Regions from separate parts of the Bacillus smithii genome, predicted to be linked through region 3. Evidence: predicted binding sites of a transcription regulator. Region 3 holds the regulator's gene; each other region holds the start of a gene.

Region 1 (3,576 bases), 290 kb from region 3:
TGTCTTTTCCTACCAGTCCTACAGCCGCAGCAGCCACAGCGATAGACTGCGGAGAAATCATTTTCGCCATTGTTCCCCCCATGACGTTAACAGCAACCATTGTTTCCGGCGGAATTCCGATTTGTGTTGCCGTTACAGATTGAAGAGGAGCAAATAATGATCCACTATTCACGACAGAACCGGTTAAAAATACCCCTAGCCAACCAAGAATGGGTGAAAATAGCGGGAAAATCTTTCCGCTAGAAGCAAAAGCAAGACCAAGCGTCGATGACATGCCTGAATACATACAAATATAGGCGAATGCCAGTACACTGCAAATGGTTAATATAGGTGAAATGAGTTCCTTTCCTGTTTCGACAGCCGTTTCTTTTATCAACTTCCAATCGCAGTGTAGTATCAGCAAAGTAAAAATGATCGCTAATACAATAGCTGTCGTTGTAGATGAGAATAAATCAAGTTTAAAAACAGCAGGATACGGGCTCTTTTCAGGCACCACCGGCGCATGCCGAATCACTAGGTTATTTAGCCCAGGAATCGGAAAAAGAAGAACAAGTTTATTCAACGGACCGCCCGCTTCAAACAATTTTTTTATGAAAGATAGATTAAACAACGTTACGAATACAGTTAATAATATGAATGGCAGCCAGGCAAATATAATTTTATTAATAGGATATACTTCCTTTGCTTCCATTGCTTCTGTTGCTTCCGTCTCTTCTGTTGCTGTTTCCGAGTTGTTTTCAGAGCGTTTCACCTGATAGATTTCTTTTGGTTTCCATACTCTTAACAAAAGAATGAGTGCAAGTAAACTAACAATCGCAGAAAAAATATCTGCCAGTTCAGCTCCCAAGAAATACAATACGAAAGCCTGTGTAAGACTGAATGAGCCACCGCTTACCAGTATGGCAGGGAAAGTTTGGCGTATTCCTTTAACGCCATCCACAATGAAGATAAGCAAAAAGGCAATCATAAAGCTCACCAAAGGCAGAACCAAAGCAGTGTATCTTGCAACAGAAAGGCCATTTAAACCGGTAAGCAGTGCAGGGATGGTTACCGGTATTCCCATTGCACCGTAAGCCCCGCCTGCAATATTGGCTATCAAGCAAAGTCCTGCGGCATACAAAGGACGAAATCCAAGACCAACAAGAATCGCAGCAGTGATGGCTACGGGCGCTCCAAACCCTGCAGCTCCTTCCAAAAAGGCTCCAAATGAAAAAGCTACAAGCAACACTTGAATTCGCTGGTCTTCCGTTACAGATGAAATACTATTCTTGATAATCGTAAATTGTCCCGTTTTTACCGTTATTTTATATAAAAAGATAGCAGCTAATACAATGGATGCCACCGGCCATATCCCGGCAAGAACACCGTATACGGCAGATGCGGCAACCATAGCAGCCGGCATTTTATAGACGAAAAGAGCCACAGCTCCTGCTGCTAGAACGCTTAAGCCACCTGCGACATATCCTTTTAACTTAATAAAGACTAACATAACAATAAAAAGGATGATTGGAATGGCTGCTATAGCAGCTGACAACCAAATGTTGTTCAATGGATTATATAATTGCTCCCATACACTCATGACCTTTCAACTCCTAATCAGTAATTCCTTTTTATTCTTGCCTGTAAAAATAAACTTAGTCTAAATATTATTGTGAAATATTTCACAATCAATTCTACAATGTTAATATACCATTACTTTGTGAAATATTTCACATTTATTTGTGAATTTAATTTGAACTTTTTCTATTTGCAGAGTTATCATCTTCAGACTTAAATGTTGAAAGAGACGGGCAGAAAAAAAAACAAAATTCCCTTTAAATCAAAAACCCTTGCATATAAAGGAACTGACGTTTGACTAATGATATTAGCCATTATGGAAAATCTCAATCTAGTATGACAGGTATACTTGTATAATTTGATAACAATAGCCCTCAAAAAAATTAAAATGAAAAGATTCAATTTAATTGGAATGACCAAACATATTGAAAACTCAAGAATCGAAACTGGTCAACCAGTCCAAATATCAATAAATTGATTATTCTGAATGCAAACGGCATAAAAAAACATTAGAGGAAGCTGATCATCTTCGGCATACACAAGAGAATAAGAGCATTTATGCAAGACGGAAAGAAACCATTGAACGTGTTTTTGCTGATGCAAAGGAAAAGCATGGTATGCGTTGGACAACTTTAAGAGGTTTAAAAAAATTGTCCATGCAGGCGATGCTAACTTTTGCTGCAATGAATTTGAAAAAGATGGCCTGCTGGGCATGGAAAAGTCCAATAATGGCATAAAATAGACCCCTTAGAGGGGTCTAATCCCAACCTTTGAAAGCATAAAAGTGACAAAAGGCATCCGAAAGCGCACATTCGGATGCCTTTTGTCTACACTCTGAAACGCCAAAGAATCATTATTTCTTTGGCGTTTTTTCAATTCACGCTTTTAAAATTTTCCTGTTTGCAAGAAATGGATGTTCTTAAGATTTTTATTAATGATCTTTCTAATTTTCATTCTTAGTAATAGATTTCTTGACCGATATTGAATAAGCAACCATTATCACGACGAATTCCGAATACTATTTATATATGAATAATTATTGAAGTAACAAGGATCTTTAGTTGAATAAGCAGAGAACTTTTATTGCTCCGAAGTTCCCAAATAAATATAACCCTATCCAATAACCTTTTCCATTTCTCCTTATTTACAGTTACCTATATACTTTGGATTTACCACTATTTATGGTACGGTTCCCCTCTCATAATCCGAAATGCTCGATACACTTGTTCGAGTAAAATGAGGCGCATGAGCTGATGAGGGAAGGTCATTTTAGAAAAGGAGAGGGTTTCGTCGGCTCTTTTTAGCACTTGGCTGCTTAATCCAAGAGAGCCTCCGATGATAAAAGCGATTTTGCTTTTACCGTATGTAGTGAGCTGATCGATGTGGGCAGAAAATTGTTCCGATGTGTACATTTTCCCCTCGATGGCAAGAGCGATGACATGAGTGTCCGGATGAAGTTTTGCCAAGATGCGTTCGCCTTCTTTTTGTTTGACTTGCTCCATTTCCGATTCACTTAATGTTTCCGGAGCTTTCTCGTCCGCTACTTCGATGATTTCCACTTTTGCATAAGCGGACAGCCGTTTTAAATATTCTTCGATTCCTTGTTTTAAATACTTTTCCTTTAATTTACCGACCGTGACAATTGAGATATTCACACTTTCTCCTCACTTTACAAACAAGTTATTCACAGCACTTATCCACATATCCACATTTTTTATCCACATATTGTAGGGGAATATTAGTTTGCCACAACATATATCGCCCGGTTTTGACAATATTCACAGGTTGTTGACAATTGTTGCTCCTCCGGCAGTTTCTCCATGTTCGGAGCCGTTCCATGCTCGTCAATGGCAATTTCTAATGCCAATTCCACATGTTCTTCACAACAATAAATCATTTGAATCCCCTCCTCTAAAAATGCTTTTTGTCCATAGTTTAAACCATTGCCGGCGTGTCCAAAAACCTTTTTCGACAGGCCTTTCACTTCAACAAACGAAAAAAAGAATGAGCGTCCTATCG
Region 2 (3,576 bases), 150 kb from region 3:
TTAGAGCTTGGGCATCTTCTCTAGCTTTTTTCAGTTCTTGACGAGTTTCTTCTAAAAATTTATTCGCTTCAACACGGCTCTTTTCCGCCGCTTCAATTTCATTCGCAATATGATCTTCGCGCTGTTTCATGATTCCCACGAGCGGGCCCCATGCATATTTCTTTAACAACGCCAATAAAATAATAAACATCAATAATTGGAAGATGATATCTCCACTGTTGATGTGTGCTTCTCCCAATACAAGCGCGTTTGTCAACACGTATTATTCACTCCCTTCAAGAGTCAGCTCCCTAACCATAACAATCCAGCAGGAATACGGTACATAAAGGAATGGCGAAGGTTCGCATGGAATGATCTTCGCCATTTGCAACTTAATTCCAGTGATTATCGATTCAAAACCATGAATGCGATAACTACGGCAATAATCGGAATCGCTTCAACTAACGCTACCCCAATGAACATAACCGTTTGAAGCATCCCGCGTAGTTCTGGTTGACGAGAAATACCTTGTACCGTACGAGATACGATTAAACCGTTACCGACACCTGCCCCAATTGCTGCCAACCCTATTGCAATTGCTGCTGCTATTACACCTAAACTCATGATTAAGTTCCTCCTTTAAAATATATAAAAAGTTCTTCTTTCAAATAATGATATAATGAATTTATGTTTAATGGTCTTGGCTGATTTTATGAGCCATGTAAACCATTGTTAACATCGTGAAAATAAATGCTTGGATTGAACCGACAAAAATACTGAAAGCTTGCCATGCAATTGTCGGAATAATGGCCGCAATAGTGCCACCGACACTTGACGCCAAACCACCGGCCAACAGCGAAAGCAAGATTTCCCCCGCGTAGATGTTTCCGTAAAGCCGGAGCCCCAGAGTCAATGTATTGGCGAATTCTTCGATTATTTTTAAAGGGAATAAAAATTTCATCGGTTCAAAGTATCCCCGTACATATCCGCCAAACCCTTTCATCTTTACGCCGTAATAATGAGTTAATACTACAATCATAACTGCAAGCGTAAGTGTAATGGCAGGGTCGGATGTCGGCGACTTCCACCATAACTTGTGATCTACCACAACGGAAAATGGAAGACCTAGCATATTGGATACAAAAATATACATAATCAAAGTAAGGCCGAGAATATGAAAACGCCCGCCCGTTTTCCAATCCATGTTGCTTTGAATGATATTCTTTACAAAATCCATGATCCATTCCATGAAATTTTGCATTCCTGTCGGTTTCAAAGCAAGCTTCCGTGTGGAGATGACCGCAATTAAGAATACAATTACACTTGCCACTGTGATCATTAAAACATTGGACAGGTTAAAAGTAAGACCCATAAATTCCACTATTGGAGCTTCATGTTCCAATTCTTATCACCTCTCTTCCACGTTACTTAAATTAGAATGGATTCATTAAATCTATCATAATGACATTTACTGCCATTATTTCTATATTGAAATATAAGGAGAAGAATTCAACCCGGAAAGCGAAGGGCAGCAATGAGGCTGTTTTGCCTGTTAGGTAAAACGTCAAGACCTCAGCTTTTTGACAATATCGGACAGGCTCACCGAACCCCCGATAAATTCCAGGCTTGTCCATTGGCAGGCTATGCTTGTATACAAGCTATAGAAAATGCCTTGCGGAGCAGATAAATGGAGAACTGGCAGAATTCACAGTAATAATGCCATTCATAGCTTTCAAATATTTTAACGCACTAATCCCCTGAATTGAAACGGCGTATTGTACGCAGCATCGCCAGTATTCCGGCCGCTAATCCCGATAAAAGCCCAATCACTAAAAACAGAGGTTCTGTTTGGCATTTGCCATCGATCCATCTACCGAGAAATATCCCGATCAAAACAGATCCTGCCAGCTGAGATAAGATGGTGCTGTAGAGAGCCATTGCCCGAAATGGACTTTTATGTTTTTGAGCCATTCATCACCCTCACATTCAAGCGGGAGCTGACCCGAACTTCAAAAAAATACAAGCGTTTTCACCACGCTCAGTTTATTCAAATAACTTCTATTATTTCCTTTGTAAGCATACAATAGAGACCTTGCAATGTCAATGTGTTTACAGTGAAAAAGATCACAAAGCATTCACAAATTTTCACAAAGTTTTCACAAAGTTTTCGCAAATTCTGTGAATTTTTTTCATTTTATTCAACTAAAGAGTTAGGTTACAAATGGCCGATTTGCAAAAAATCCCTTAACTTTCGACATTAAGAAGTCTCGTCCGCTTTTTGTTCCTTCCGACTGCGATGAAAGCGGCATTCATAAAGAGTCTCCTGCTTGGAGACTCTATGAAAAACGATCCGGTTTTTGGCTCGTTCTTTTGAAATAATAACGCACCGCTTCTGCAATGCGGCGGGAAGCTTCTCCATCCCCATAAGGATTGACGGCTTTTGCCATTTTCTCGTATTCTTGTCGGTTCGTTAAAAGTTCTTTTGTCAGCTGATAAATGGGCTCTTCTTCCACTCCTGCAAGTTTCAACGTCCCTGCTTCAATCCCCTCGGGCCGTTCTGTTGTATCACGAAGCACCAAGACCGGCACGCCAAGGGAAGGCGCTTCTTCCTGCACCCCTCCTGAATCCGTTAAGATTAGATGGGCCCTGGCTGCGAAATTATGAAAATCAATCACATCTAGCGGTTCAATTAAATGAATTCTTTCGTTATCTCCGAGAATTTCCATTGCGATTTCCCGTACTGCTGGATTCAAATGAACCGGATAAACCACTTGAACATCTTTCATTTCCTCTACAATCCGCTTAATGGCCCGAAACATATTGCGCATTGGTTCGCCCAAGTTTTCTCTCCTGTGGGCTGTTAATAAGATCAGGCGGTCCGTGCCAACCTTCGTTAAGATCTCATGCTGATAATCGCTTTTGACAGTTGTTTTTAATGCATCAATGGCTGTGTTTCCCGTTACAAAGATGGTGTCTTTCTTTTTGTTCTCCTGAATCAAATTGGCTTCCGCTTTGGCTGTCGGCGCAAAATGAATATCAGCAAGAATACCAGTTAGCTGCCGGTTCATTTCTTCTGGAAACGGCGAGTACTTATTCCACGTCCTAAGCCCCGCTTCGACATGACCAACCGCAATTTGGTTGTAAAACGCCGCCAGGCTTGCAATAAACGTCGTTGTCGTATCTCCATGAACTAAAACGATGTCAGGCTTGACTTCTTTCATCACTTTATCCAGGCCTTCCAAGCCTTTTGTCGTCACATCTGTCAACGTTTGTCGATCTTTCATGATATTGAGATCATAATCAGGTTGAATCCCGAAAATATCCAGCACTTGATCCAACATTTGGCGATGCTGGGCCGTCACTGCCACAATCGTTTCAAAATCTTCCGGATACTTTTTTAATTCAAGCACAAGCGGAGCCATTTTGATGGCTTCCGGCCGGGTTCCGAAAATGGTCATTACTTTAATTGGAGCACTCATATTCGCACCTACTCTACCTTATTTTGTACCGAATAATCGGTCTCCTGCATCTCCGAGACCTGGAACAATATATCCTTTTTCGTTTAGTTTTTCATCTAAAGCAGCGATATAAATGTCA
Region 3 (3,576 bases):
CCATTTGATTTTCCAAATCTCTCAGTTTCTTTTCCATCTCCCGCAGTGGGCCAAAAACGGACAGCATTTCATTCCAAATTGTCAAATCCGATTCTAAGCCGGTATCTTGAGCAAGATAGCCGATCGTCACATCCTTTGGCTTGATGATTTCGCCGGAATCATATGATAATTGGTCCGCGATGATTTTCAGAAGCGTAGATTTGCCTGCTCCGTTTCGCCCTACTAAAGCAATCCGGTCACGTGATTGTATTTCCAGTTTAATATTCGATAAAATAAGTTCAGAACCATAATATTTTGTGAGTTGAAGAACTTGCAGTAGAATCATTGTTTTATTCACCTCAATTGCTATAGTGTAAGTGTACCTTATAGCTCCTTAAATGGGCAATGGAAAGAAACAGAACGGGGGAAGTGTGAGACGGAAAGAACGGGAAATCGAAGCAATCTCTTCGGTTGTTAAGTCAAGCTGCCGGCAGGAAGCTACAACGAAGCATGAATTGACGACGATCTTACATCCGCTGGACATACGTTTTTAGATCGATGTCCACATTATACACAGACATTCGCAAAAAAATAGTGTATCATAATGGGGAGGCATTCATCGTGTCGAAATTTACTCATTTTAACGAACAGGGAAGGGCTAAAATGGTTGATGTCAGCCATAAACCAGAAACAGTCCGTACTGCCGCCGCCTGTTCAAGCATCCAAGTAAATGAAGAAATTTATGAAGCCATACAAAATGACCGGATTCAAAAAGGGGATGTGTTGGCCGTAGCACAAGTGGCCGGAATTATGGCGGCAAAGAAAACATGGGATATCATTCCAATGTGCCATCCCATTCCCATTAAGGGGATCGATATTTCCTTTTCGTGGGAGACATACAACGAGAAATTTACTTTGAAAATTTTGGCTAAAGTAAAGACCGTAGGAAATACAGGTGTAGAAATGGAAGCGTTGACAGCCGCTTCTGTTGCGGCTCTTACCGTTTATGACATGTGCAAAGCCGTAGATAAAGGGATGGTCATCGGACCGACCTACTTGCTCGAAAAAACGGGCGGTGTCTCCAGTCCGGACTATAACAGAGATCATCATTCATAGTTTTTGGAAGTTGTGGAGGAATGAGTATGAGTCAAGAAGCCATGAAAATTCCACAAGCGACGGCTAAACGTCTGCCTCTTTATTACCGATTTTTGCAGAATCTGTACGCCTCAGGGAAAGAACGAGTATCTTCAGCAGAATTAAGTGAGGCGGTCAAAGTGGATTCCGCCACGATCCGCCGTGATTTTTCCTATTTTGGCGCCTTAGGGAAAAAAGGCTACGGATATAATGTCAGCTATTTATTGTCGTTTTTCCGAAAAACGCTTGACCAAGATGAAGTGACAAGCGTCGCACTGATTGGCGTGGGGAATTTAGGCACAGCGTTTTTAAATTATAACTTTATGAAAAACAACAATACGAGAATCGAATGGGCGTTTGATATCGACAAAAATAAAATTGGCAAAAAAGTTGGCGATGTAGTGGTATATGATTTAGCTGAATTGGAGGAGCGATTGATGGGCGAGAATGTTCCGGTAGCCATTTTAACCGTTCCGGCTTCGGCCGCCCAAAGTATTACAGACCGTCTAATAAAAGTGAACATCAGTGGAATTTTAAATTTTACGCCGGCAAGAATATCCGTTCCTCCTTCCATTCGAGTCCACCATATCGATTTAGCGGTTGAATTGCAATCATTAGTATACTTTCTGAAAAATTATCCTGAAGAGGAAGAAGTGGAAGAGAAACTCGATAGAAAAAAGGATTTACATCATTTATGATAAAATGAAAGAGGTGGAATACATTGGGAATGGGACCGGGCAGCCTTATTTTAACTGCGATCGCAGCTTTATTAATCTTTGGACCGAAGAAACTCCCTCAGTTGGGGAAAGCAGCCGGGGATACATTGCGTGAATTTAAACAAGCAACTAAAGGCTTAGCAGACGATGAAAAAATGAAAAAGAACGACGACAAGTAATGATAGGATGAGCGATCATGAATCGAAAAGACATGACGGTACTGGAACATATCATGGAATTAAGAAAACGTCTCATCATTGTGATCGTTTTCTTTGTGATCGCTGTAATTGTGGGTCTATTTACAGCGGAGCCGATGATTAAATTTCTGCAGCATGCCGATCTGGCGAAAGAGTTGACGATGAATGCATTTCGCATTACGGATCCTATGAAAGTTTATTTTCAAATGTCCTTTGTGATCGCATGCATCTTAACTTCCCCAGTTCTTCTTTACCAGCTTTGGGCCTTTATCAGTCCCGGGTTATATGAAAAAGAGAGAAAAGTCACGTTAAGTTATATTCCGGCTACGGTATTGTTATTTCTTCTCGGCGTTGCTTTTTCCTATTTTGTTCTTTTTCCGTTTGTGCTTCGTTTTATGACAAACTTATCTGAAAAACTGGGGATTCATCAAGTCATTGGAATTAACGAATATTTTCACTTTTTGTTCCAACTCACTATTCCCTTTGGGATTTTGTTTGAATTGCCTATCGTGGTCATGTTTTTAACCCGGCTTGGCATCGTTACGCCCAAGTTTTTGGCCAAAATACGTCGTTACGCCTATTTTGTCCTGCTTGTCATCGCGGGAATTATTACGCCGCCGGATGTGATGTCACAGCTCATTGTGACCATTCCTCTTTGTTTTTTATACGAAGTGAGCATTTGGATTTCGCGGATGTCCTATAAAAAAATGCAGAGATTAGAAAGGCAAAGAAGCGAAGAAATCGTGAATGAAAATTAATATCACGATCGAGAGAAAGGCTGCTCGAGTTTCAGCGGAAGATATATCCCATATTGATTACGTGAAACGTTCAATAATCTGCTTTATAGTCTGTTCAAAAAACATATCCAGTATATCCTAAAAGAATATACTAAGAGAAAAATAAAAACGAATCCTCTGCTCAAGCAGAGGATTTTAGTTTTGGCGCGAGGAGGGTGTTTACGAAAAATGAAAGCGATTTCTTTTTTGTGAAACAAAGAAGGCTTTCTAAACGAGAAGTGGTGATGAAAACATGGCGAATTTCGGTTAGGTTTTTTTAAGAAAAAATTAAGAAAGGACCCGCATACTAGGCTTATCCAAATGACCAATGGATAAGAAAGGAGCAGGGATGTTGAAAAAATGGTGGATCCTTTTTGGGATTGTGATTGTCGTTATTGGAATAGGTGGATGGTTTTTTGCCAAAGGAAAAGACAAGCCGACAATGGCACAGGTTCAAACCGCTTCTGTACAAAAAGGAAAATTGCAAGTGAAGGTGAGTGGTTCTGGGACTGTTCAACCTGTTACGAGTACGGATGTCAAAGCTGCTTCCAACAACGAAGTAGACGAAGTGCTTGTTTCTAAAGGAGAGAAAGTAAAGGAAGGACAAGAGTTGGTTACATTTACGGACGGCAGTGATATTACTGCACCGGCAGACGGAACCGTTACATCGATTGGCGTTTCGGATGGAGATCGTGTATCGAAAGGCCAAGTCATTGCTCACATTACCAATTATGATGATTTGCAAACAACGGTGCAAATTGATGAATTAGATAT

What was found. Region 3 encodes Rex, which represses fermentation and respiration genes when NADH is low (regulators of the CRP and FNR family bind a similar motif). Its sites were predicted from a motif close to TTGTGAAATATTTCACAA; they were not measured.
Region 1: the regulator Rex is predicted to act here: its motif matches at 1,650-1,667, upstream of BSM4216_RS15615 (lactate permease LctP family transporter).
Region 2: the regulator Rex is predicted to act here: its motif matches at 2,092-2,109, upstream of BSM4216_RS14995 (AtpZ/AtpI family protein).

Annotation. Positions count from the first base shown of each region.
Region 1 is NZ_CP012024.1:3,334,846-3,338,421, forward strand. Features, by position in the region: gene BSM4216_RS15615 (lactate permease LctP family transporter) at 1-1,579, opposite strand, end outside; partial or broken gene BSM4216_RS16575 (transposase) at 2,067-2,294, shown strand; gene rlmH (23S rRNA (pseudouridine(1915)-N(3))-methyltransferase RlmH) at 2,733-3,212, opposite strand; gene BSM4216_RS16580 (CxxH/CxxC protein) at 3,296-3,454, opposite strand.
Region 2 is NZ_CP012024.1:3,198,620-3,202,195, forward strand. Features, by position in the region: gene BSM4216_RS14980 (F0F1 ATP synthase subunit B) at 1-259, opposite strand, end outside; gene atpE (F0F1 ATP synthase subunit C) at 385-603, opposite strand; gene atpB (F0F1 ATP synthase subunit A) at 671-1,381, opposite strand; gene BSM4216_RS14995 (AtpZ/AtpI family protein) at 1,729-1,950, opposite strand; gene wecB (non-hydrolyzing UDP-N-acetylglucosamine 2-epimerase) at 2,316-3,458, opposite strand; gene upp (uracil phosphoribosyltransferase) at 3,477-3,576, opposite strand, start outside.
Region 3 is NZ_CP012024.1:3,048,601-3,052,176, reverse strand. Features, by position in the region: gene BSM4216_RS14280 (ABC-F family ATP-binding cassette domain-containing protein) at 1-325, opposite strand, end outside; gene moaC (cyclic pyranopterin monophosphate synthase MoaC) at 601-1,095, shown strand; gene BSM4216_RS14270 (redox-sensing transcriptional repressor Rex) at 1,122-1,811, shown strand; gene BSM4216_RS14265 (twin-arginine translocase TatA/TatE family subunit) at 1,835-2,008, shown strand; gene tatC (twin-arginine translocase subunit TatC) at 2,026-2,784, shown strand; gene BSM4216_RS14255 (efflux RND transporter periplasmic adaptor subunit) at 3,152-3,576, shown strand, end outside.